DNA from 4 places in the Kitasatospora sp. NPDC051853 genome. Region 2 is predicted to be linked to each of the others. Evidence: riboswitches for the same ligand, from Rfam matches in the RefSeq annotation. Region 2 holds a riboswitch; each other region holds the start of a gene.
The links. Region 2 has a riboswitch for cobalamin ahead of ACIA8O_RS07275 (prenyltransferase/squalene oxidase repeat-containing protein). Riboswitches for the same ligand answer to the same signal wherever they lie in the genome.

Region 1: linked by a shared signal. The riboswitch ahead of metE (5-methyltetrahydropteroyltriglutamate--homocysteine S-methyltransferase) and the one ahead of ACIA8O_RS07275 (prenyltransferase/squalene oxidase repeat-containing protein) in region 2 are both predicted to bind cobalamin.
Region 3: linked by a shared signal. The riboswitch ahead of ACIA8O_RS26635 (FecCD family ABC transporter permease) and the one ahead of ACIA8O_RS07275 (prenyltransferase/squalene oxidase repeat-containing protein) in region 2 are both predicted to bind cobalamin.
Region 4: linked by a shared signal. The riboswitch ahead of cobN (cobaltochelatase subunit CobN) and the one ahead of ACIA8O_RS07275 (prenyltransferase/squalene oxidase repeat-containing protein) in region 2 are both predicted to bind cobalamin.

Annotation. Positions count from the first base shown of each region.
Region 1 covers NZ_JBITBY010000017.1:46,041-51,012, reverse strand. The annotation lists gene metE (5-methyltetrahydropteroyltriglutamate--homocysteine S-methyltransferase) at 1-2,175, opposite strand, end outside; cobalamin riboswitch at 2,314-2,552, opposite strand; gene ACIA8O_RS36330 (serine hydrolase domain-containing protein) at 2,764-3,939, shown strand; gene ACIA8O_RS36325 (serine hydrolase domain-containing protein) at 3,982-4,972, shown strand, end outside.
Region 2 covers NZ_JBITBY010000002.1:579,533-584,504, forward strand. The annotation lists gene ACIA8O_RS07265 (TetR family transcriptional regulator) at 1-585, shown strand, start outside; gene ACIA8O_RS07270 (aldehyde dehydrogenase) at 601-2,061, opposite strand; cobalamin riboswitch at 2,166-2,285, shown strand; gene ACIA8O_RS07275 (prenyltransferase/squalene oxidase repeat-containing protein) at 2,331-3,746, shown strand; gene ACIA8O_RS07280 (SCO2322 family protein) at 3,743-4,471, shown strand; gene ACIA8O_RS07285 (energy-coupling factor transporter transmembrane component T) at 4,511-4,972, shown strand, end outside.
Region 3 covers NZ_JBITBY010000009.1:402,780-407,751, reverse strand. The annotation lists gene ACIA8O_RS26650 (glycosyltransferase family 4 protein) at 1-47, shown strand, start outside; gene ACIA8O_RS26645 (ABC transporter substrate-binding protein) at 70-1,089, opposite strand; gene ACIA8O_RS26640 (ABC transporter ATP-binding protein) at 1,101-2,039, opposite strand; gene ACIA8O_RS26635 (FecCD family ABC transporter permease) at 2,098-3,126, opposite strand; cobalamin riboswitch at 3,343-3,462, opposite strand; gene ACIA8O_RS26630 (SDR family oxidoreductase) at 3,617-4,531, shown strand; gene ACIA8O_RS26625 (acylphosphatase) at 4,562-4,846, shown strand; gene ACIA8O_RS26620 (amino acid permease) at 4,833-4,972, opposite strand, start outside.
Region 4 covers NZ_JBITBY010000007.1:25,482-30,453, reverse strand. The annotation lists gene ACIA8O_RS20590 (cobalamin biosynthesis protein CobG) at 1-1,089, opposite strand, end outside; cobalamin riboswitch at 1,302-1,424, shown strand; gene cobN (cobaltochelatase subunit CobN) at 1,547-4,972, shown strand, end outside.

The sequences.
Region 1 (4,972 bases), on a different contig from region 2:
GAGACCGGCGCGGAGCAGGGCGGCGGCCTCCTCGGCGGAGGGGACGCGGGGGGAGTGGATGTCGTAGACACCGGGGCCGACCTCGCGGGGGTACCCGGCGTCGGTGAGCTCGTGGGCGACCTCCATGTGGGAGCGGGCCGCCTCCAGGGAGATCACGTCGGCGTCCAAGTCCTCGATGGCGCCGAGGATTTCACCGAACTCGGCGTAGCACATGTGGGTGTGGACCTGGGTGTCGGCGCGGACGCCCGAGGTGGTGAGGCGGAACGCCTCGGTGGCCCACGCCAGGTAGCCGGCCCGGTCGGCGGCGCGCAGCGGCAGGGTCTCGCGCAGGGCGGGCTCGTCCACCTGGACGACCGCGGCCCCGGCGGCCTCCAGGTCGGTGACCTCGTCGCGCAGGGCGAGGGCGACCTGGCGGGCGGTGTCGCCGAGCGGCTGGTCGTCGCGGACGAAGGACCAGGCGAGCATGGTGACCGGGCCGGTGAGCATGCCCTTGACCGGACGGTCCGTCAGGGACTGGGCGTAGCGCTGCCAGTCGACGGTCATCGGGGCGGGCCGGGAGATGTCGCCGGCCAGCACCGGGGGCCGGACGTACCGGGTGCCGTAGGACTGCACCCAGCCGTGCTGGGTGGCGAGGTAGCCGGTGAGCTGCTCGGCGAAGTACTGGACCATGTCGTTGCGTTCGGGCTCGCCGTGCACCAGGACGTCCAGGCCGGCCTTCTCCTGGTACTCGATCACCTCGCGGACCTCGGCCTCCATCCGCTCCCGGTAGGCCGCCGCGTCGATCCGCCCGGCCCGCAAGTCAGCCCGGGCAAGCCGAAGTTCAGCGGTCTGCGGGAAGGAGCCGATGGTGGTGGTCGGCAGCACGGGCAGGGCCAGCCGGGCCCGCTGCGCCGCCGCCCGCTCGGGGTAGGCCTGGCCGCGTCGTGCGTCGGCCTCGGTGGTGGCCGCGACCCGGGCCCGGACGGCCGGGTCGCGGGTGATCGGGGAGCCGGCCCGGGACGCCAGGTCGGCGCGGTTGGCGGCGAGTTGGGGCGCGATGGTGTCCGTGCCCTCCCGCAGGCCCCGGGCGAGCAGGGCCGCCTCGGCGGTCTTCTGCCGGGCGAAGGCCAGCCAGCGGGCGATCTGCGGGTCCAGCTCGCGCTCGGCGGTGGCGTCCAGCGGGACGTGCAGCAGCGAGCAGGACGGCGCGACGTCCACCCGGTCGGCCAGGCCGAGCAGGGTGGCCAGGGTGGCGAGCGACTTCTCCAGGTCGTTGACCCAGACGTTGCGCCCGTCCACCACCCCGGCCACCAGCCGCTTGCCGGGCAGCCCGCCGACGGCCGCGAGGTCCGCCAGGTTGGCCGCGGCGGGCCCGGTGAAGTCCAGGCCGACCCCCTCCACCGGGGCCTTGGCGAGCACCTTCAGCGCCTCGCCGGCCCGGTCGAAGTAGGTGGCGACCAGGATCTTCGGACGGTCGGTGAGGGCGCCGAGGTCGCGGAACACCCGGGTGGCGGCGTTGAGTTCGGCCGGGGTGCGGTCCTGGACCAGGGCGGGCTCGTCCAGCTGGACCCACTCGGCACCGGCCGACTTGAGCTCGGCCAGCAGCTGGGCGTAGACCGGCAGCAGCCGGTCGAGCAGGGTGATCGGCTGGAAGCCGGCGGACACGCCGGGGGCCGGCTTGGCCAGCAGCAGGTAGGTCAGCGGGCCGACCAGGACCGGGCGGCCCCGGTGGCCGAGCCCGATCGCCTCGCGCAGCTCGCCGACCGCCTTGGCGGAGTCGGCGGTGAAGACCGTGTCCGGTCCCAACTCGGGCACCAGATAGTGGTAGTTGGTGTCGAACCACTTGGTCATCTCCAGCGGCGCGACCTCCTGGGTGCCGCGGGCCATGGCGAAGTAGCCGTCCAGCGAGTCGGCCTCGACGGCGGCGCGGTGGCGGGGCGGGATCGCGCCGACGGCCACCGTGGTGTCCAGGACGTGGTCGTAGAACGAGAAGTCCCCGGTGGGGACTTCGGTGATGCCGGCTCCGGCGAGGCGGCGCCAGTTGGCGCACCGCAGTTCGGCGGCGGTGGAGCGGAGGGCGGCGGCGCTGACGGTGCCCTTCCAGTAGCCCTCGACCGCCTTCTTGAGCTCACGGTCCGGCCCCTGCCGGGGGTAACCGTAAACGGTGACCTGCGAGGCGGTGGTGCTGGTGGTCACGGAGACTCTCCTTCGCGAGTCGCGCTGCGATCCCGGGAGGGCGCGCGGGCGAGGAGGTGTGACAGCGCGGACGCGGCACCAGGATGTGCCCGTCCGTTCCGCCGACCCGCCCACGAGGTCACCGAGATCACCGCGTGCGGGGTGCACACGGGCAGTGGCAGGTCTTCGGACTCGCGGGCACATCCGTCCTGGACAGGGCGGACACCTAGTGGCCGTCGCTTCCCGGGCCCGTCACGGGCCCAGTGCGTGTGACGGCGGTCGTTCCCACTCACCGCTGCGGGGCAGTCCCGGACTGGCCAGATGAAAGGCGTCACCGGGTTCCCTCTTACGACGCACCTGACAGGCTGTCAGGGCGAACCGACTGCGGTTCCCACCCTAGGCCCCCGCGCCGGTCCTGTCCCGCACGTCCGCATGCCGGAAGCGGATTCGAGACGGGGCCCGGGACCACGGTCCCGGGCCGGGGCGGTCCCCGGAGCACGTTCCCGGGCGCCATCTCGTCCTCGCCGGCGACGGATTGACGGTGCGTCGGATGATCCTCTGGGAGGGCGCCGGGACGAGGTCCGGCGCCCGAACCGGAGGGGCCCGACGATGAACGAGCACGCACCGCAGCACGCACCGCAGCACCACCGCCAGACCCGCCGCACCACCCGCCGAGGGGTGGCCGCCGCCGTCACCGCCGCGACCGCCACCGCCGTACTGGCCGGGGTCCTGGCACCGGCCGAGGCCTTCGCCGGCCCACGGCGGGACGTCGTGCAGCAGCGCCTCGACGCGCTGGTGAAGGACGACGGGATGCCCGCCGCCCTGGCCACCGTGAAGGGCCGCGACGGCCGCAGCCGCAGCTACACCGCCGGTGTCGGCGACGTCGTCACCAAGGCCAAGGTGCCGGTGGACGGGCAGGTACGGATCGGCAGCAACACCAAGGCGTTCACCGCCGTGGTGGTCCTCCAGCTGGTCGCCGAGGGCAAGGTCGGCCTGGACGCCGCCGTCGACACCTACCTGCCGGGCCTGGTGCGCGGGGAGGGCATCGACGGCCGGAAGATCACGGTCCGTCAGCTGCTCCAGCACACCAGCGGCCTGCCCGAGTACGTGAACCAGGGCGCCGTCCTGAGCGACCCCGGGCGCTACTACGAGCCGCGCGAACTCCTGGACGCCGCGCTGGCCCAGAAGGCCCACTTCGCCCCCGGCACCCAGTGGGAGTACAACAACACCAACTACCTGCTGGCGGGCCTGATCATCCAGAAGGTCACCGGGCGCCCGCTCGGCGAGGAGGTCACCAAGCGGGTGATCGACCGGATCGGCCTGCGCCACACCTCCTTCCCCGCCCCCGGGGACAGGACGATCCACGAGGCCCACCCCAAGGGCTACCAGCGCACCGCCGACGGCTCGCTGCGCGACTACACCGAGCTGGACCCGTCCTGGGGCTGGGCAGCCGGCGCCGTCGTGTCGACCAACAGCGACGTCAACCGGTTCTACGGCGCACTCCTGACGGGCCGTCTGCTGCCCGCGGCCCAGCTGGCCGAGATGCGCACCACCGTCCCCGCCGAGGCGATCGGCCCCGGCGCCCGCTACGGGCTCGGGCTGGTCAGCCGCCCGCTCTCCTGCGGCGGCCTCGCCTGGGGCCACGGCGGGGCGATCCCGGGCTTCGAGACCGTCGGTGGCGTCACCGAGGACGGACGCGCCGTCAACGTCGCGGTGACCACCATCCCGGCCCCCGAGACCGCGAAGCGCGTGGAGCAGGTGGTGGACGCGGCGCTCTGCCGCTGACCCCCGCCCACGGCACAGTTCCCCCGCACCAGTGGAGTCCTGATGAACCAACAAGCCCTGCAGCGGCTGCGGTACGCCGTGACGGCGACCGCCGCCGTCGGGCTCGCCCTGACCGCCTTCGCCCCGGCACCGGCCGAGGCCTCCGCCGGGCCGCGCCCGGACGTCGTGCAGCAGCGCCTCGACGCGCTGGTGAAGGACGACGGGATGCCCGCCGCCCTGGCCACCGTCAAGGGCCGCGACGGCCGCAGCCGCAGCTACACCGCCGGTACCGGCGACCTGGCCACCGGCGCCCCGGTCCCGGTCGACGGGCAGATCCGGGCGGGCAGCAACACCAAGGCGTTCACCGCCGTGGTGGTCCTGCAACTGGTCGCCGAGGGCAAGGTCGGCCTGGACAGCAGAGTGGACACCTACCTGCCGGGCCTGCTGCGCGGGGACGGCTTCGACGGCCGGAAGATCACGGTCCGTCAGCTGCTCCAGCACACCAGTGGCCTGCCCGACTACATGGACGCGCCCGCGCTGGCCGACTTCACCGCGATCCAGTACCGCTACTTCGAGCCGCGCGAACTCCTCGACGGAGCACTGGCGCAGAGGGCCCTGTTCGCCGCCGGGACCGGCTGGGCGTACAGCAACACCAACTACCTGGTGGCGGGCCTGCTGATCCAGAAGGTCACCGGCCGCCCGTTCGGGGAGGAGGTCACCAAGCGGGTGATCGACCGGATCGGCCTGCGTCACACCTACGTCCCGGCAGTCGGGGAGACCAGGATCCGCGAGGCCCACCCGCACGGCTACCTGCGCACCGCCCCCGGCGCGCCGCTGGTCGACTACACCGCGATGGACGCCTCGATGGCCTGGGCGGCGGGGGCGGTGGTGTCCACCAACACCGACCTGAACGCCTTCTACGGCGCACTCCTGACGGGCCGTCTGCTGCCGGCCGCCCAGCTGGCCGAGATGCGCACCACCGTCCCGGCCGAGCTGTTCGGTCCCGGCGTCCGCTACGGCCTGGGGATCCAGAGCCGGCCGCTGAGCTGCGGCG
Region 2 (4,972 bases):
ACCACCGCCGCCCCCGGCGCCGGGCTCACGCCCCGTCAGGCCGAACGCCGCCGCCGCATCCTGCGGGCCTCCACCGCGCTGGCCGCCCGGGGCGGGTACGAGGCGGTGCAGATGCGCGAGGTGGCCGAGACGGCGGAGGTCGCGCTCGGCACCCTCTACCGCTACTTCCCCTCGAAGGTGCACCTGCTGGTCGCGGTGATGCAGGAGCAGCTCCAGCACCTCCACGAACAGGTCCGCCGTCACCCCCCGACCGGGGACGACCCGGCGGCCAGGGTCGCCGAGACCCTGACCCAGGCCTTCCACGCGCTCCAGCGCGAGCCCCGGCTCGCGGAGGCCATGGTGCGCGCCCTCTCCTTCGCCGACCGCTCGGTGAGCGCCGAGGTCGACGCCGTCTCCGCCGTCACCTCCGCCATCGTCCTGGACGCCGCCCAGCTGGGCCCCACCCCCACCCCCGCCCAGCAGGCCGCCCTGCGCGTGGTCGCCCACACCTGGCACGCCACCCTGCTGGCCTGGCTCTCCGGCCGCACCTCCCTCGCCGAGGTCCGCGCCGACCTGCACACCGCGGCCCGCCTGCTGACGCTCTGACGGCCCGAGCCCCCGTCAGGGCGCGGTGTACCCCCTGGGCAGCACGATGCTCTTGGTCTCCAGGTACTCGGCGAAGCCCTCGGGGCCGAACTCGCGGCCGACGCCGGACTGCTTGTAGCCGCCGAAGGGGACGCCGCAGTCGAGGTTGAAGGTGTTGACCGCGTAGGTGCCGGTGCGGATCCGGCGGGCCACGTCCAGGCCGCGTTCCACGTCGGCGGTCCAGACGCTGCCGGAGAGGCCGAACTCGGAGTCGTTCGCCAGCCGGACGGCCTGCTCCTCGTCCTGGTAGGGCGTCAGGCAGACCACCGGCCCGAAGACCTCCTCCTGGGCGATCCGGCTCGCGTTGTCCACGTCGCCGAACAGCGTCGGCTCGACGTACCAGCCGCGCTCCAGACCGGCCGGCACCCCGCCGCCGGTGAGCAGCTTGGCGCCCTCCGCCTGGGCCAGCGCGATGTAGTCGAGGCTGCGCTGCCGCTGACGGGCCGTCACCAGCGGGCCGACCGCGGTGGCCGGGTCGAGCGGGTCGCCGACCGGGAGGGCGGCGACGGCGGCGGTGAGGCGTTCGGCCAGTTCCTCGTAGTGGGGGGCGGGGGCCAGGATCCGGGTCTGGGCGATGCAGGCCTGGCCGTTGTTGAGGTAGGCGGAGGCGACCAGGGAGCGGACGGTGCGGTCCAGGTCGGCGTCGGGGAGCACGATCGCGGCGGACTTGCCGCCGAGCTCCAGGGTGACCTTCTTCAGGGTGCGGGCGGCACTGGCCATCACCAGCCGCCCGGCGGCCACCGAGCCGGTGAAGGAGACCTTGTCCACGCCGGGGTGGCCGACCAGGTACGCGCCGGTCTCCCGGTCGGCGGGCAGGATGCTCAGCACGCCCTCCGGCAGCCCGGCCTCGCGGACCACCTCGGCCAGCACGTACGCGTCCAGCGGGGTCTCCGGCGAGGGCTTGAGCACCACGGTGCAGCCGGCCAGCAGGGCGGGCGCCAGCTTGGAGGCGGCGGCGAACTGCGGCACGTTCCACGGCACCACGGCCGCCACCACCCCGGCCGGCTCGCTGCGCACCAGGGCCCGGCCGAAGGCCCCGGCCCGCAGCTCCTCGAAGGGGTGCGCCTCGGCCACCTTGATGTAGGAGTCCCAGATCGCCACCGGTCCGTGGGCCTGCGCGGGCACGCTCCAGGAGATCGGGGAGCCGTTCTGGGAGGTGATCAGCTCGGCCAGCTCCCGGGCCCGGGCGGCCAGGCCGTCCTTGATCCGGCGCACCACCGCGATCCGCTCGGCCGGCGACAGCCGGGGCCAGGGCCCCTCGTCGAAGGCCCGGCGGGCGGCGGCCACCGCGCGGTCCACGTCCGCCTCGGCGGCGTGCGGAACCCGGCCGATCACCTGCTCGGTGTGCGGGGAGACCACCTCGATCACCGCGTCCCCCGCGGGGGCGCTCCAGACGCCCCCGATGAACAGCTCGCCGTGCTCCACGACCCCGGTCATCCCCGACTCCTCCACCCGACGGACCGAAAAACTGGTACCAGTTCTAGTCCGTGGGGAGGGGCGGCGTCCAGACCGTGTCGGTACGGAGCGCGACGGCCGGAAGGTTAGAGTCTTGAACCGCTGGTACAACTTCATCCGCTCCTCGTCGGGGGAAGCCGGTGGGACTCCGGCACTGACCCGCAGCCGTGAAAGTCGAAATGCCCGTCCGGGAGCGAGCGGCCACGTCGAGGTCCACGGGCGGTCCGGCCGGACCGCCGTACAACCGCTCAGTGAAAGGTCCACCCACCGCCATGCTCACCACCGCCCGCGCGGGCGCCGCCGCCCTGGCCACCGCCGCCCTGCTGGTCGGCACCGCCGCCCCCGCCCTCGCGGACACCCCGTCGGCCTCCCCCTCCCCGGTCACCGCGCCCGCCGCGGTCTACGGCAAGGGCGACCCCACCTACGACGGCGTGTGGCGGCAGTCGCTGGCCCTCACCGCGCTCTCCGCCTCCGGCGTGGTGCCCGCCGACGAGGCGGTCAACTGGCTCACCGGCCAGCAGTGCGCGGACGGCGGCTGGCCCTCGTTCCGGGCCGACACCTCCGCCGCCGCCGCGACCACCGGCGCCTGCGACCCGAAGGCCGAGGACACCAACGCCACCGCCATGGCCGTCCAGGCGCTGAGCAAGCTGGACGGGCACCAGAACTCCGTCAGCCGGGGCGTCGAGTGGCTGAAGAAGGTCCAGAACGCGGACGGCAGTTGGGCCTACAACCCGGGCAACCCCGGTGACGCCAACTCCACCGGACTGGCCGTCAGCGCCCTGCTCACCGTCGGCGCCGACCCGGCCACCGTGGCCAAGGACGGCAAGAGCGCCTACGACGGCCTGGCCCTGTTCCAGCTCGGCTGCGCCGCCCCCGTCGGCCAGCGCGGCGCCTTCGCCTACCAGCCCGCCCCGGACGGCTCGCTCGCCCCGAACGGGCTGGCCAGCGCCCAGGCCGCGCTGGCCGCGGCCGGCGGCAAGCTGCCGGTCACCAACACCAACCGGGTGGACGCCGCCCCCAAGCCGCTGGACTGCTCCGCCGCCACCTCCGGCCCGGTGCCGCGCGCCGCCTCCGCCGAGGCGGTCTCCGCCCACCTGGCCGAGCAGCTGGCCGCCAACGGCCAGCACCTGATGCTCACCACCCCCGGCGCCGCCCCCACCCCCGACTACACCGCCACCGCCTGGGCCACGCTCAGCCTGATCCAGGCCGGGCACCCCAAGGAGGCCGCCAGCGCCGCCGACTGGCTGGCCGGCAACGGCTACGCCTGGGCCGCCAAGGGCGCCTCCGGCACCGACGCCTCGGCCGCCGCCACCCTGGTGCTGACCGCCCAGGCCGCCAAGCTCGACCCGCTGAACTTCGGCGGCAGCAACATCCTCCAGCTGCTGATCGACGCCGGCCCGGCGCCCAAGTCGGTGCCGGCCGCCGCCAGCGCCGCCGCCTCGGAGTACCCCAAGGGCACCAAGGCCCCCGGCTCCTCCATCACCGAGGCCGACGACAACGGCGGCTTCTCCCCGTTCTGGCTGATCGGCGTCGGCCTGCTGATCGGCATCGGCGGCGGCCTGCTGCTCAGCCTCCAGCGCAAGCGCGGCACCCACACCCCGGGCGGCGCGGCCAAGCCCGCCGCGAAGACCGAGAACGGCACCGGCAAGGGCGACGAGCAGAAGTGACGCCCCGTCGACCCCGTGCGGCGGTGGCGGCCCCGGCCCCCACCGCCGCACTCGCCCTCCCGCTCGCCTTCCTGCTCGCCCTCCTGGCCGCCCTCCTGCTCGCCCTTCTGACCGCGCCCCCCGCGCACGCCACCGGCTACCGCTACTGGTCGTTCTGGAAGGCGGCCGGCTCCGGCTGGACGTACCAGCAGCAGGGCCCCGCCGTGTACGTGCCGCCGGACGGCGCCGTGGACGGCTGGCGCTTCGCGGTCAGCCCGGACGGCGGGCAGGACGCCGCACGCCCCACCGGCACCGGGGACTTCGCCGCGCTCTGCGCCGCCACCCCCGCGCAGCCCGGCAGGAAGCGGGTGGCCGTGGTGCTCGACTTCGGCACCGCCGCCGACGCCCCGTCCGGCGAGACCCCGCCCGCGCCCTCGCCGCGCACCGCCTGCGCCGCGGTCCCGTCCGCCGCCACCTCCGCCGAGGTGCTGGCCGCCGTGGCCCCGCCGCTGCGGTACGACGCGGCCGGCATCCTGTGCGCCATCTCCGGCTACCCGAAGGCCGGTTGCGGCGACGTGGTGGACGCCGCCGGATCCGCGTCCGTCTCCGGCGACAAGGACTCCGGCGGCAAGGACTCCGGCGGCAAGGACTCCGGCGGCCCGGCCCTGGGCGTGGTCGCGGGCGCCGCCCTGGTGGCCGCGCTGGCCGGGGCGGCCGTCTGGCAGGCCCGCCGCCGCCGCTCCTGACCCACCGTCACCCCCTCTCCCACCCCTCGAAGGTCTCCCGTGCCCCCAGCCACCACCCGCTCCGCGATCGGCCCGCGCCGTCTGCACCCCGGCGCGTGGTGGCTCTGGGCGCTCGGCCTCGGTGCGGCGGCCTCCCGGACCACCAACCCGCTGCTGCTCCTGCTGGTCGTCGCCGTCGCCGGGTACGTGGTCGCCGTCCGCCGCTCCACCGAGCCGTGGGCCCGCTCCTACGGGACCTTCCTGCGCCTCGCGCTGGTGGTGCTGGCGATCCGGCTGGTCTTCACCGTGCTGCTCGGCTCCGCCGTCGGCGGCACCCACGTCGTCCTGACCCTGCCCCAACTCCCGCTCCCCGCCTGGGCGCAGGGCGTGCGGATCGGCGGCCGGGTGACGCTGGAGGCGCTGCTCTTCTCGCTCTACCAGAGCCTGCGGCTGGCCACCCTGCTGATCTGCGTCGGCGCGGCCAACTCGCTGGCCAGCCCGTCCCGCCTGCTGCGCACCCTG
Region 3 (4,972 bases), on a different contig from region 2:
CCCGCGTCCTCGACGGCCTCCCCGCCGACCACCGCCCCTGGCGCTGACGCCGATGCCGACGCCGACGCGTCAGCCCGCGATGCCCTTCAGGTAGGCGGCCAGGCGGGTGATCGCGGCGGGGTTGCGCGGGCTCTCCACCAGGTCGACGTAGGAGAGGACGAAGACGCGGTCGTTCTTGACTGCGGAGACCTGGGCCAGCGGCGGGTAGGACTTCAGGAACTGCCGCTTGGCCTCGGCGCTGGTGTCGCCGTAGTCGTTGATGACGATGACCTCGGGGTCGCGGGAGACCACGGCCTCCCAGCCGACGGTGGTCCAGGAGTCGTCCAGGTCGCCGAAGACGTTGCGGCCGCCGGCCTTGGTGATGATCTGCTCGGGGGCGGCGAACCGGCCGGAGGTGAAGGGCTTGTCCTGGCCGCTGTCGTAGAGGAAGACCGACGGGCGCTTCGCGGGGGCGGCGGCCTCGGCCTTCGCCACCTCGGCCTTGAAGTCCGCGATCAGCTGCTGCGCCTTCGCCTCCACGTCGAAGATCCGGCCCAGGTTGGTGAGGTCGGCGTGGAGGGCGTCCAGCGGGGGCATCACGCCGCGGGCCTTCTCCTTGCCGTTGCGGCAGGACTCGGTGAGCGTGTACGAGCCGACGCCCAGCTTGCCCAGGCCCTCGGGGGTGAGGCCGGTGGTCTCGTTCCAGCCGTAGTTCCAGCCCGCGAAGACCAGGTCGGCCTTGGCGTCGAGGACCAGCTCCTTGGTGATCTCCTTCTTGGAGAGCCACGGGGCGCGCTCGTACTCCTTGCCCCAGGGGACGGCCGACAGGTCGCCCTTCTCGTCCGGCATCACGTACCCGGCCATCCGGTCGGCCAGGCCCAGGGCGAGCATCAGCTCGGTGATGCCGATGTCGTTGGTGACCACCCGGGCCGGCTTCTGCTGGTACGTCACCTGGCGGCCGCAGTTCTCCACGGTGACGGGGTAGTGCGCCGACTGGGCGCCCTCCGACGAGGCGGCGGGGGTGACCTCGGCGCCGCAGCCGGCCAGGCCGAGGGAGAGGCTCAGGGCGGCGGTGGCCGCCAGGGCGCGGCGGGAAGTGGTGAGCAGCACGTGATGGTCCCTCAGGAGTCGGTGGTGAGACGGTCGAAGAGCAGTTGGACGGCCCCGGTGACGGGGTGCCGGACGGGGTGGGCGCGCACCCCGAAGACCTCGGCCAGCAGGTCGGCGGAGAGCACCTCGCCGGGCGGGCCGGAGGTGACGATCCGGCCGCCGGCGATCACGTAGAGCAGGTCGCAGTGGGCGGCGGCCAGGTTGAGGTCGTGCAGCGCGGTGAGGACGGTCAGTCCGCTCTCACGGACCAGGGCCAGCACCTCCAACTGGTGCGCGATGTCCAGGTGGTTGGTCGGTTCGTCCAGTACCAGCACGTGCGGGCGCTGCACCAGCGCGCGGGCGATCAGCACCCGCTGCTTCTCGCCGCCGGAGAGCTGGAGGAACCCCCGCCCGGCCAGGTGGGCGGCCCCGACCCGGGCCAGCGCGGCGGCGGTGTCGGCGAGGTCGTCGGGGCCGGGGGCCGCTGGGACCGACCGGCGATCGGGGGGTGGAGGAAGGAGCGGAGTTGGGGTGCGTGCATCGGCGGTGCCGACGAGGGAGTCCATGCGGAGCATCGGCGACTGAGGAGAAGCCGGCGAGGTGCGTGCCCCGGCGCCGCGACGCCACCCCCCGATCGCCGGTCGGTCCGAGCCCCGGCGGTGCGGCAGGCGGCCCATGCCGACCACCTCGGCGACGGTGAAGTCGAACTCGGCCACCGTCTCCTGCGGCAGCGCCCCCACCCGGCGGGCGCCCTCACGGGGCGTCAGCCCGTGCAGGTCCTCGCCGTCCAGCAGGACCGTGCCGCTGCTCGGGCGCAGCGCCCGGTAGACGGTGCGCAGCAGGGTGGACTTCCCGCTGCCGTTCGGCCCCACCAGCCCGATCACCTGCCCGCTCGCCGCCTTCAGGGTGGCCTCGTGCACCAGCCGCGCCCCGGCGATCTCCACCGAGACCGCGTCGATCTCGACCTTCACCGGTGGCCTCCCGCCGGGTCGTGGGCGGCCTGCGGCCCCGTCCGCTCCCGGGCCCCCATCAGCGGCCGCCGAAGCTGTAGGCGCGTCGCCGCATCAGCAGCAGGAAGCAGGGCACGCCGAGCACCGCCGTGATCACCCCGACCGGGAGTTCGGCGGGGGCGAGCAGCAGGCGGGAGACGATGTCGACCCAGACCAGCAGCACCGCGCCCAGCAGCGGAGCGACCGTCAGCACCCGCCGGTGGCCGGCCCCGACCAGCATCCGGGCCAGGTGCGGGACCATCAGCCCGACGAAGCCGATCGCCCCGCTGACCGCGACCACGGTGCCGGTGACGGCGGCGGTCACCAGGAAGAGCGCCCGCCGGAGCCGGGCGGCGTCCACGCCGAGGGCGGCGGCCGTCTCGTCGCCCATGGCCAGCGCGTCCAGGCTGCCGGCGGCGGCCAGCAGGTAGACCAGTCCGGCCAGCACGGTGGCCGCCGCGATCGGGACGGAGGCCCAGGTGGCGCCACCCAGGCTGCCGAGCAGCCACATCATCGCGGTGCGGGCGGCCTCGCCGCGTTCGGCGGAGAAGACCATCAGCGAGGTGACGGCGGAGAAGCCGTAGGCGAGGGCGGTGCCGGTGAGGACCAGGCGCAGCGGGGTGAGGCCGTGGGCGGTGCGGGCCACCGCGTAGACCAGGACCATGGCGGCCAGCGCCGAGCTGAAGGCGGAGAGCGAGAGCGCCCAGACGCCCAGCGAGGCGAAGGCGCCGAGCAGCAGCACCGCGTTGGCGCCGACGGCGGCGCCGGAGGAGATGCCGAGCACGAAGGGGTCGGCCAGCGCGTTGCGGACCATGGCCTGGACGGCGACGCCGACGGCGGAGAGCCCGGCGCCGACCACGGCGGCGAGCACCGCCCGGGGCAGCCGGATCTCCCAGACGATGGTGTAGCCGGCCACCTGGTCGGCGTCGATCCGCCCGCCGGTGAGCCCGGCCTGGAGGAAGTGGGCGACCTGACCGAGGCTCAGCCCCGAGGAGCCGAGGGCGACTCCGCAGACCAGCGAGGCCAGCAACGCGGCGCCGAGGCCGAGGGCCAGCGGGCCGGTGCGCAGCGGTGGCCGGGCGGGTGCCGGGCCGGGCCGGCTGGTGGTGCCGCCGGGAGGTCCGGTGACGGTGGTCGCGCTGCTCAACGGCTGGGCCTTCGGTCGGGCCCCGGGCGTACGGGGGCGCGAGCGGCCGTGCCCCGCGCGGCGGCGGACGGCGGGCGTCCGCGCGCTCCGGCGGGCGCGCCGTTCGGCATCCCCTCGCAGTCCGCGGCGAGTTCTCGGGAGGACCGCGCCGCCGGGGGCGATCGGACTCACGGACCGTCAAGGTCCGTTCCACCGTTGCGGGTCAGCGCCGGGTTCTCACCGGACTTCTCCCTCGGGACGCCCTGGCAGCATAGCAAGGCTCACCTCACCTGTAAGGGGCCCTTCCCTGTGGCACCCGGCACATCCGGCGGCGCGCTCCGCGCGTACCCGAACCCGTCGCACCCGATCGGTAGCGTTCGCGACGGGACGACCCGACGGGCCAAGACGGGCGAGGACGAGCGAAGGAGCGGCCGTGGCAGGGGAACTGACGGGACGGGTGGCCTTGGTGGCGGGAGCCACCCGGGGTGCCGGGCGGGGCATCGCGGTCCAGCTGGGCGCGGCCGGCGCCACCGTGTACTGCACCGGCCGCTCCACCCGGGGCCGCCGTTCGGAGTACGACCGGCCGGAGACGGTGGAGGAGACCGCCGAGCTGGTGGACGCGGCGGGCGGGCGCGGCGTCGCGGTGGTGACGGACCACCTGGTGCCGGAGCAGGTCGAGGCGCTGGTGCGGCGGATCGACGCCGAGCAGGGGCGGCTGGACGTGCTGGTGAACGACATCTGGGGCGCCGAGCACCTCTTCCAGTGGGACACCCCGGTCTGGGAGCACGACCTGACGAACGGTCTGCGGCTGCTGCGCCTCGCGGTGGAGACGCACGCCGTCACCAGCCACCACGCGCTGCCGCTTTTGCTGCGCTCCCCCGGCGGGCTGGTGGTGGAGATGACCGACGGCACCGCCGAGTACAACCGGGAGAACTACCGGATCAACCTCTTCTACGACCTGGCCAAGACCTCGGTGCTGCGGATGGCCTTCGCCCTCGGCCACGAGCTCGGGCCGCGCGGCGCCACGGCGGTGGCGCTCACCCCGGGCTGGATGCGCTCGGAGATCATGCTGGAGACCTTCGGCGTCACCGAGGCCACCTGGCGCGACGCTCTCGGGAAGGTCCCGCACTTCGCCATCTCGGAGACCCCGTCCTACGTCGGCCGCGCGGTGGCCGCCCTGGCCGCCGACCCGGACCGGGCCCGGTGGAACGGGCGGTCGCTCTCCAGCGGGCAGCTGGCCCGCGAGTACGGCTTCACCGACCTCGACGGCTCCCGCCCGGACGCCTGGCGTTACCTGGTCGAGGTGCAGGACCCGGGCCGCCCCGCCGACACCACCGGCTACCGCTGACCCGGCGCTCCGGCCGGGTACGGTGGGCGCATGAGCGACGACCGTGCCCGGCTGACCGCCCTCGTCCACGGACTCGTGCAGGGCGTCGGCTTCCGATGGTCCGTCAGGGAGCGGGCGGAGGCGATCGGCGGGCTGACCGGCTACGCCCGCAACCTCGCCGACGGCGGGGTCGAGGTGCTGGCCGACGGCGGCCGGGACGGCTGCCTGCGCCTGCTGGAGTGGCTGCGCGGCGGCGAAACCCCGGGGCGGGTGGACTCGGTGGCCGAGCGCTGGAGCTCCCCGGCCACCGAGCACCCGGGCTTCACGATCCGCTGAGCGCCCCGGCCCCGGCCCGCTTGCGCCGGCCGTGCAGCACGCCGAGCAGCACCACGACGGCCGCCACCGCCATCGAGAGCGAGACCACCTCGCGGTTCTCGTCGTCCGTGAACATGTAGCCGATCA
Region 4 (4,972 bases), on a different contig from region 2:
GGGCACCCCGGCGGTCTCCAACGCCCGGGCGGCGTCCGCCCGTACGTCCGCGAGCGACTTGGCGCAGCCCGGCGCGCCGGTGCAGGCGGTGGCCAGCTCCCAGGGCGAACCGGGCGTCAGGCGCAGCCCGGCGGCGGCCAGTTCGCCGACCGCCGTCGCCCCGGGGAGTACGACGCTGCGCCACGGGGTGATCCGCAGCTCTCCGGCGCAGGCCCCGGCCAGCGCCCGCCACTGGGCGGCGGTCACGCTGCCGAAGCGGGTGCCGGCCACGACCCCGCCGCCGAACGGTCCCAACTCGGGGGCGCCGCCCGCGAAGACGGGCAGCGGCTCGGCGCCCGGGTCGAGCAGCTGGGCGGCCTCCCGGACGAACCAGGCCTTCACCCCAGCCGCTCGTACCGCCGTCAGGAACTCCTCGGCGGCGGCCAGCGCGGCGGCGGGAGCGGTCCCGGGGGCGACCCGGCGGGCGGTGGCGGCCCGGCCGAGGCGCAGCAGCGCGCCGCCGCCGGGCGTTGCGATCAAGGTCACATCGGCGTCCAGGGAGGCCACGTCGCCGCGGCCGTCGTCCAGGACGAAGAGGAACAGTCCGGCCAGTCCGGCGGCCGGCGGGCTGGCGCACAGCAGCGCGTCCAACTCCCGCGCCCAGGCCCGGACGTCGGCGCTGCCGAGCCCGTCCAGCCCGGAGAGCGGCGAGGCGATGACGTTGCGGACCCGCTCGTGGGTCTCGGAGGGCAGCAGCCCGGCAGCCCGCAGCAGGGCACCGAGCTCGGCCCCGGCGTCCTCGGCCAGGCCCCGCAGCTGGACGTTGCCGCGCGAGGTCAGCTCCAGCCGCCCGTCGCCGAGCCGCTCGGCCGCGTCGGCCAGGGCGAGGGCCTGAGCGGCCGTCAGCAGGCCGCCGGGAAGCCGGACCCGGGCCAACGCCCCGTCGTCGGCCCGGTGCAGCCGCAGCGCTCCCGGGCAGGCGTCACCCCGGTCGCGGTCGGGCCCGGAGGCGGCCTCCCGCCCGGCTGCGGAGGCACCGCCCCGGTCGCGGTCGGACGCGCCGGGGCGTGACTCGGCGACGGGCGGCGTGGGTGGCATGGCCGCGAGCATACCCACGTTCCGCCGGTTTGCTCCTGTCCGCTGCGTCACGTCCGCGCGACCCTCCGTCCCCGGCGGCACGGCCCGCTCTCCCCGACCACCCGACCCTCCGTCCACCCTCCCGTCCTCCCCCGCCCGCACCGGTGATCACCTGACAGACCTTCGGGACCCTGGTCCGCAACCCGGGCGCACCCCGTACGATGCTCCCCGGGTGGGCGCACAGCCCAGCCAACGCCAGCGACGGCGCTATGGGGAGGAAACCGGTGCGAATCCGGTGCGGTCCCGCCACTGTGACCACGGTTCGGCCGTGGGAGCCAGGAACTCCTGCCGTCCTCACACCAGCCCGGGGCGCGGACCCCGAGGAAGGCTCCGCCGTGCCCGTGCGCCGTACACCAGCGCTCCGTCGCGCCGCCGTCTCCTCGTGCCCGCCGCCGTCCCGGCGTGAAGTCACGGCCGGGAGGGCCTCCGCATGATCCTGCTCCTCTCCACCTCCGACACCGACCTGTTGAGCGCCCGCGCCTCGAACGGTCCGGTCCCGTACCGGCTGGGGAACCCGGCCCGGCTCGGGGTGGACGACCTGCCCGCGCTGCTGGAGGGCACCGACCTGGTCGTCGTCCGGCTGCTCGGCGGCCGCCGGGCCTGGCAGGAGGGCCTGGACGCGCTGCTCGCCGGGCCGCGCCCGGTGGTGGTGCTGACGGGCGAACAGGCCCCGGACGCCCAGCTGATGGAGCTCTCCACGGTGCCCGCCGGCCTGGCCGCCGAGGCGCACGCCTACCTGGCGCACGGCGGCCCGGCCAACCTGGCCGAGCTCGGCGCCTTCCTCTCCGACACCGTGCTGCTCACCGGCCACGGCTTCGCGGCGCCCGCCTCCGCGCCCGCCTGGGGCCCGTTGGAGCGTCAGGCGGCCGACAACGACGGCCCGCTGGTGACGGTGCTCTACTACCGCGCCCACCACATGAGCGGGAACACCGCCTTCGTGGAGATCCTCTGCCAGGCGATCGAGGCCACGGGCGCCCGGGCGAAGGCGATCTACTGCGCGACCCTGCGCGGCGCCGAGCCGGAGCTGCTGGCCGAGCTGGCGCAGGCCGACGCGCTGGTCACCACCGTGCTGGCGGCCGGCGGCACCCGCCCGGCCGACGCGCAGGCCGGCGGCGACGAGGAGGCCTGGGACGCCGGCGCGCTGGCCGCGCTGGACCGCCCGATCCTCCAGGCGCTCTGCCTGACCTGGTCCCGCGAGCAGTGGGAGGCCAGCGACGACGGCCTCTCCCCGCTGGACACCGCGACCCAGATCGCCGTGCCGGAGTTCGACGGCCGCCTGATCACCGTGCCGTTCTCCTTCAAGGAGCTGGACCAGGACGGCCTGACCGTCTACGCGGCGGACGCCGAGCGGGCCGCCCGGGTGGCGGGCATCGCGGTCGCCCACGCGAGGCTGCGTCACGTCCCGGCCGCCGAGCGGCGGTTGGCCCTGGTGCTCTCCGCGTACCCGACCAAGCACGCCCGGGTGGGCAACGCGGTCGGCCTGGACACCCCGGCCTCGGCGATGCGGCTGATGGCCCGGCTGCGCGCCGAGGGCATGGACATCGGCACCGACGTCCCCGGCCTGGACCTCACCGGCGACGGGCACGAGGGCGACGAGCTGATCCACGCGCTGATCGCGGCCGGCGGCTACGACCAGGACTGGCTGACGGAGGACCAGCTCGCCCGCAACCCGGTCCGCATCCCGGCCGCCGACTACCGCCGCTGGTACGCCGAGCTGCCGCAGGGTCTGCGCGAGCAGGTCGAGGAGCACTGGGGCCCGGCCCCCGGCAACCTCTACGTGGACCACTCGCAGAACCCGGACGGCGACATCGTGCTGGCCGCGATCCGCTCCGGCAACCTCCTCGTGCTGATCCAGCCGCCGCGCGGCTTCGGCGAGAACCCGGTCGCGATCTACCACGACCCGGACCTGCCGCCGAGCCACCACTACCTGGCCGCCTACCGCTGGATCGAGGCCGCGCAGGCCGACGGCGGCTTCGGCGCCCACGCCGTGGTCCACCTCGGCAAGCACGGCAACCTGGAGTGGCTGCCCGGCAAGACCGCCGCGCTGTCCGCCGAGTGCGGGCCGGACGCGGTGCTCGGCAACCTGCCGCTGGTCTACCCCTTCCTGGTCAACGACCCGGGCGAGGGCACCCAGGCCAAGCGCCGCGCCCACGCCACCCTGGTCGACCACCTGGTCCCGCCGATGGCCCGGGCCGACTCCTACGGCGACATCGCGCGGCTGGAGCAGCTGCTCGACGAGCACTCCAACATCGCCGCGATGGACCCGGCCAAGCTGCCGGCCATCCGGGCCCAGATCTGGACCCTGATCCAGGCCGCCAAGCTGGACCACGACCTCGGCCTGGACGAGCGCCCCGAGGACGACGGCTTCGACGACTTCCTGCTGCACGTCGACGGCTGGCTCTGCGAGATCAAGGACGCCCAGATCCGGGACGGCCTGCACGTGCTCGGCCAGGCCCCGGCCGGCGAGGACCGGGTCAACATCGTGCTGGCGATCCTGCGGGCCCGTCAGATCTGGGGCGGCGTCAGCGCGCTGCCCGGCCTGCGCGAGGCGCTCGGCCTGGACGAGGCGGCGCTGACCCTGGGCGCCACCGACGCGGCCGAGGCGCAGGCCCGTGCCCTGGTCGAGGCGATGGAGGCCGAGGACTGGGCCCCGTCCGCGGTGGAGAAGGTGGCCGCCGGGCACCCGGACGCGGTCCGCGAGGTGCTCGACTTCGCCGCCCGCGAGGTGGTCCCGCGGCTGTCCGCCACCACCGACGAGCTGGACGCGGTGCTGCACGCGCTGGGCGGCGGCTTCGTCCCGGCCGGGCCCTCCGGCTCGCCGCTGCGCGGCCTGGTGAACGTGCTGCCGACCGGCCGCAACTTCTACTCGGTGGACCCGAAGGCCGTCCCCTCCAAGCTGGCCTGGGAGACCGGGCAGGCGCTGGCGCAGTCCCTGGTGGACCGTTACCAGGCCGACAACGACGGGCAGTTCCCGCCGTCGGTCGGCCTCTCGCTCTGGGGCACCAGCGCGATGCGCACCGCCGGCGACGACATCGCCGAGGCCTTCGCCCTGCTGGGCGTGCGCCCGGTCTGGGACGACGCCTCGCGCCGGGTCACCGGCCTGGAGCCGATCCCGCTGGCGGAGCTGGGCCGCCCGCGGATCGACGTCACCCTGCGGATCTCCGGCTTCTTCCGGGACGCCTTCCCGCACGTGGTCGCCCTGCTGGACGACGCCGTCCGGCTGGCGGCCCGTCAGGAGGAGACCGAGGCGGAGAACTTCGTCCGCGCCCACGTCCAGGCCGACCTGGCCGAGCACGGCGACGAGCGGAAGGCCACCACCCGGATCTTCGGCTCCCGCCCCGGCACCTACGGCGCCGGCCTGCTCCAGCTGATCGACAGCCGGGACTGGCGCACCGACGCCGACCTGGCCGAGGTCTACACGGTCTGGGGCGGCTACGCCTACGGCCGCGAGCTGAACGGCCGCCCGGCCCGGGAGGAGATGGAGACCGCCTACAAGCGGATCACCGTCGCGGCCAAGAACACCGACACCCGCGAGCACGACATCGCGGACTCGGACGACTACTTCCAGTACCACGGCGGCATGGTGGCCACCGTGCGCGCCCTGACCGGCAAGGCCCCGACCGCCTACATCGGCGACTCGACCCGCCCGGAGACGGTCCGCACCCGCACCCTCACCGAGGAGGCGGCCCGGGTCTTCCGCGCCCGGGTGGTCAACCCGCGCTGGATGGAGGCGATGCGCCGCCACGGCTACAAGGGCGCCTTCGAGATGGCCGCCACCGTGGACTACCTGTTCGGCTACGACGCCACCACCAACGTGGTCGCCGACTGGATGTACGAGAAGCTCACCCAGGAGTAC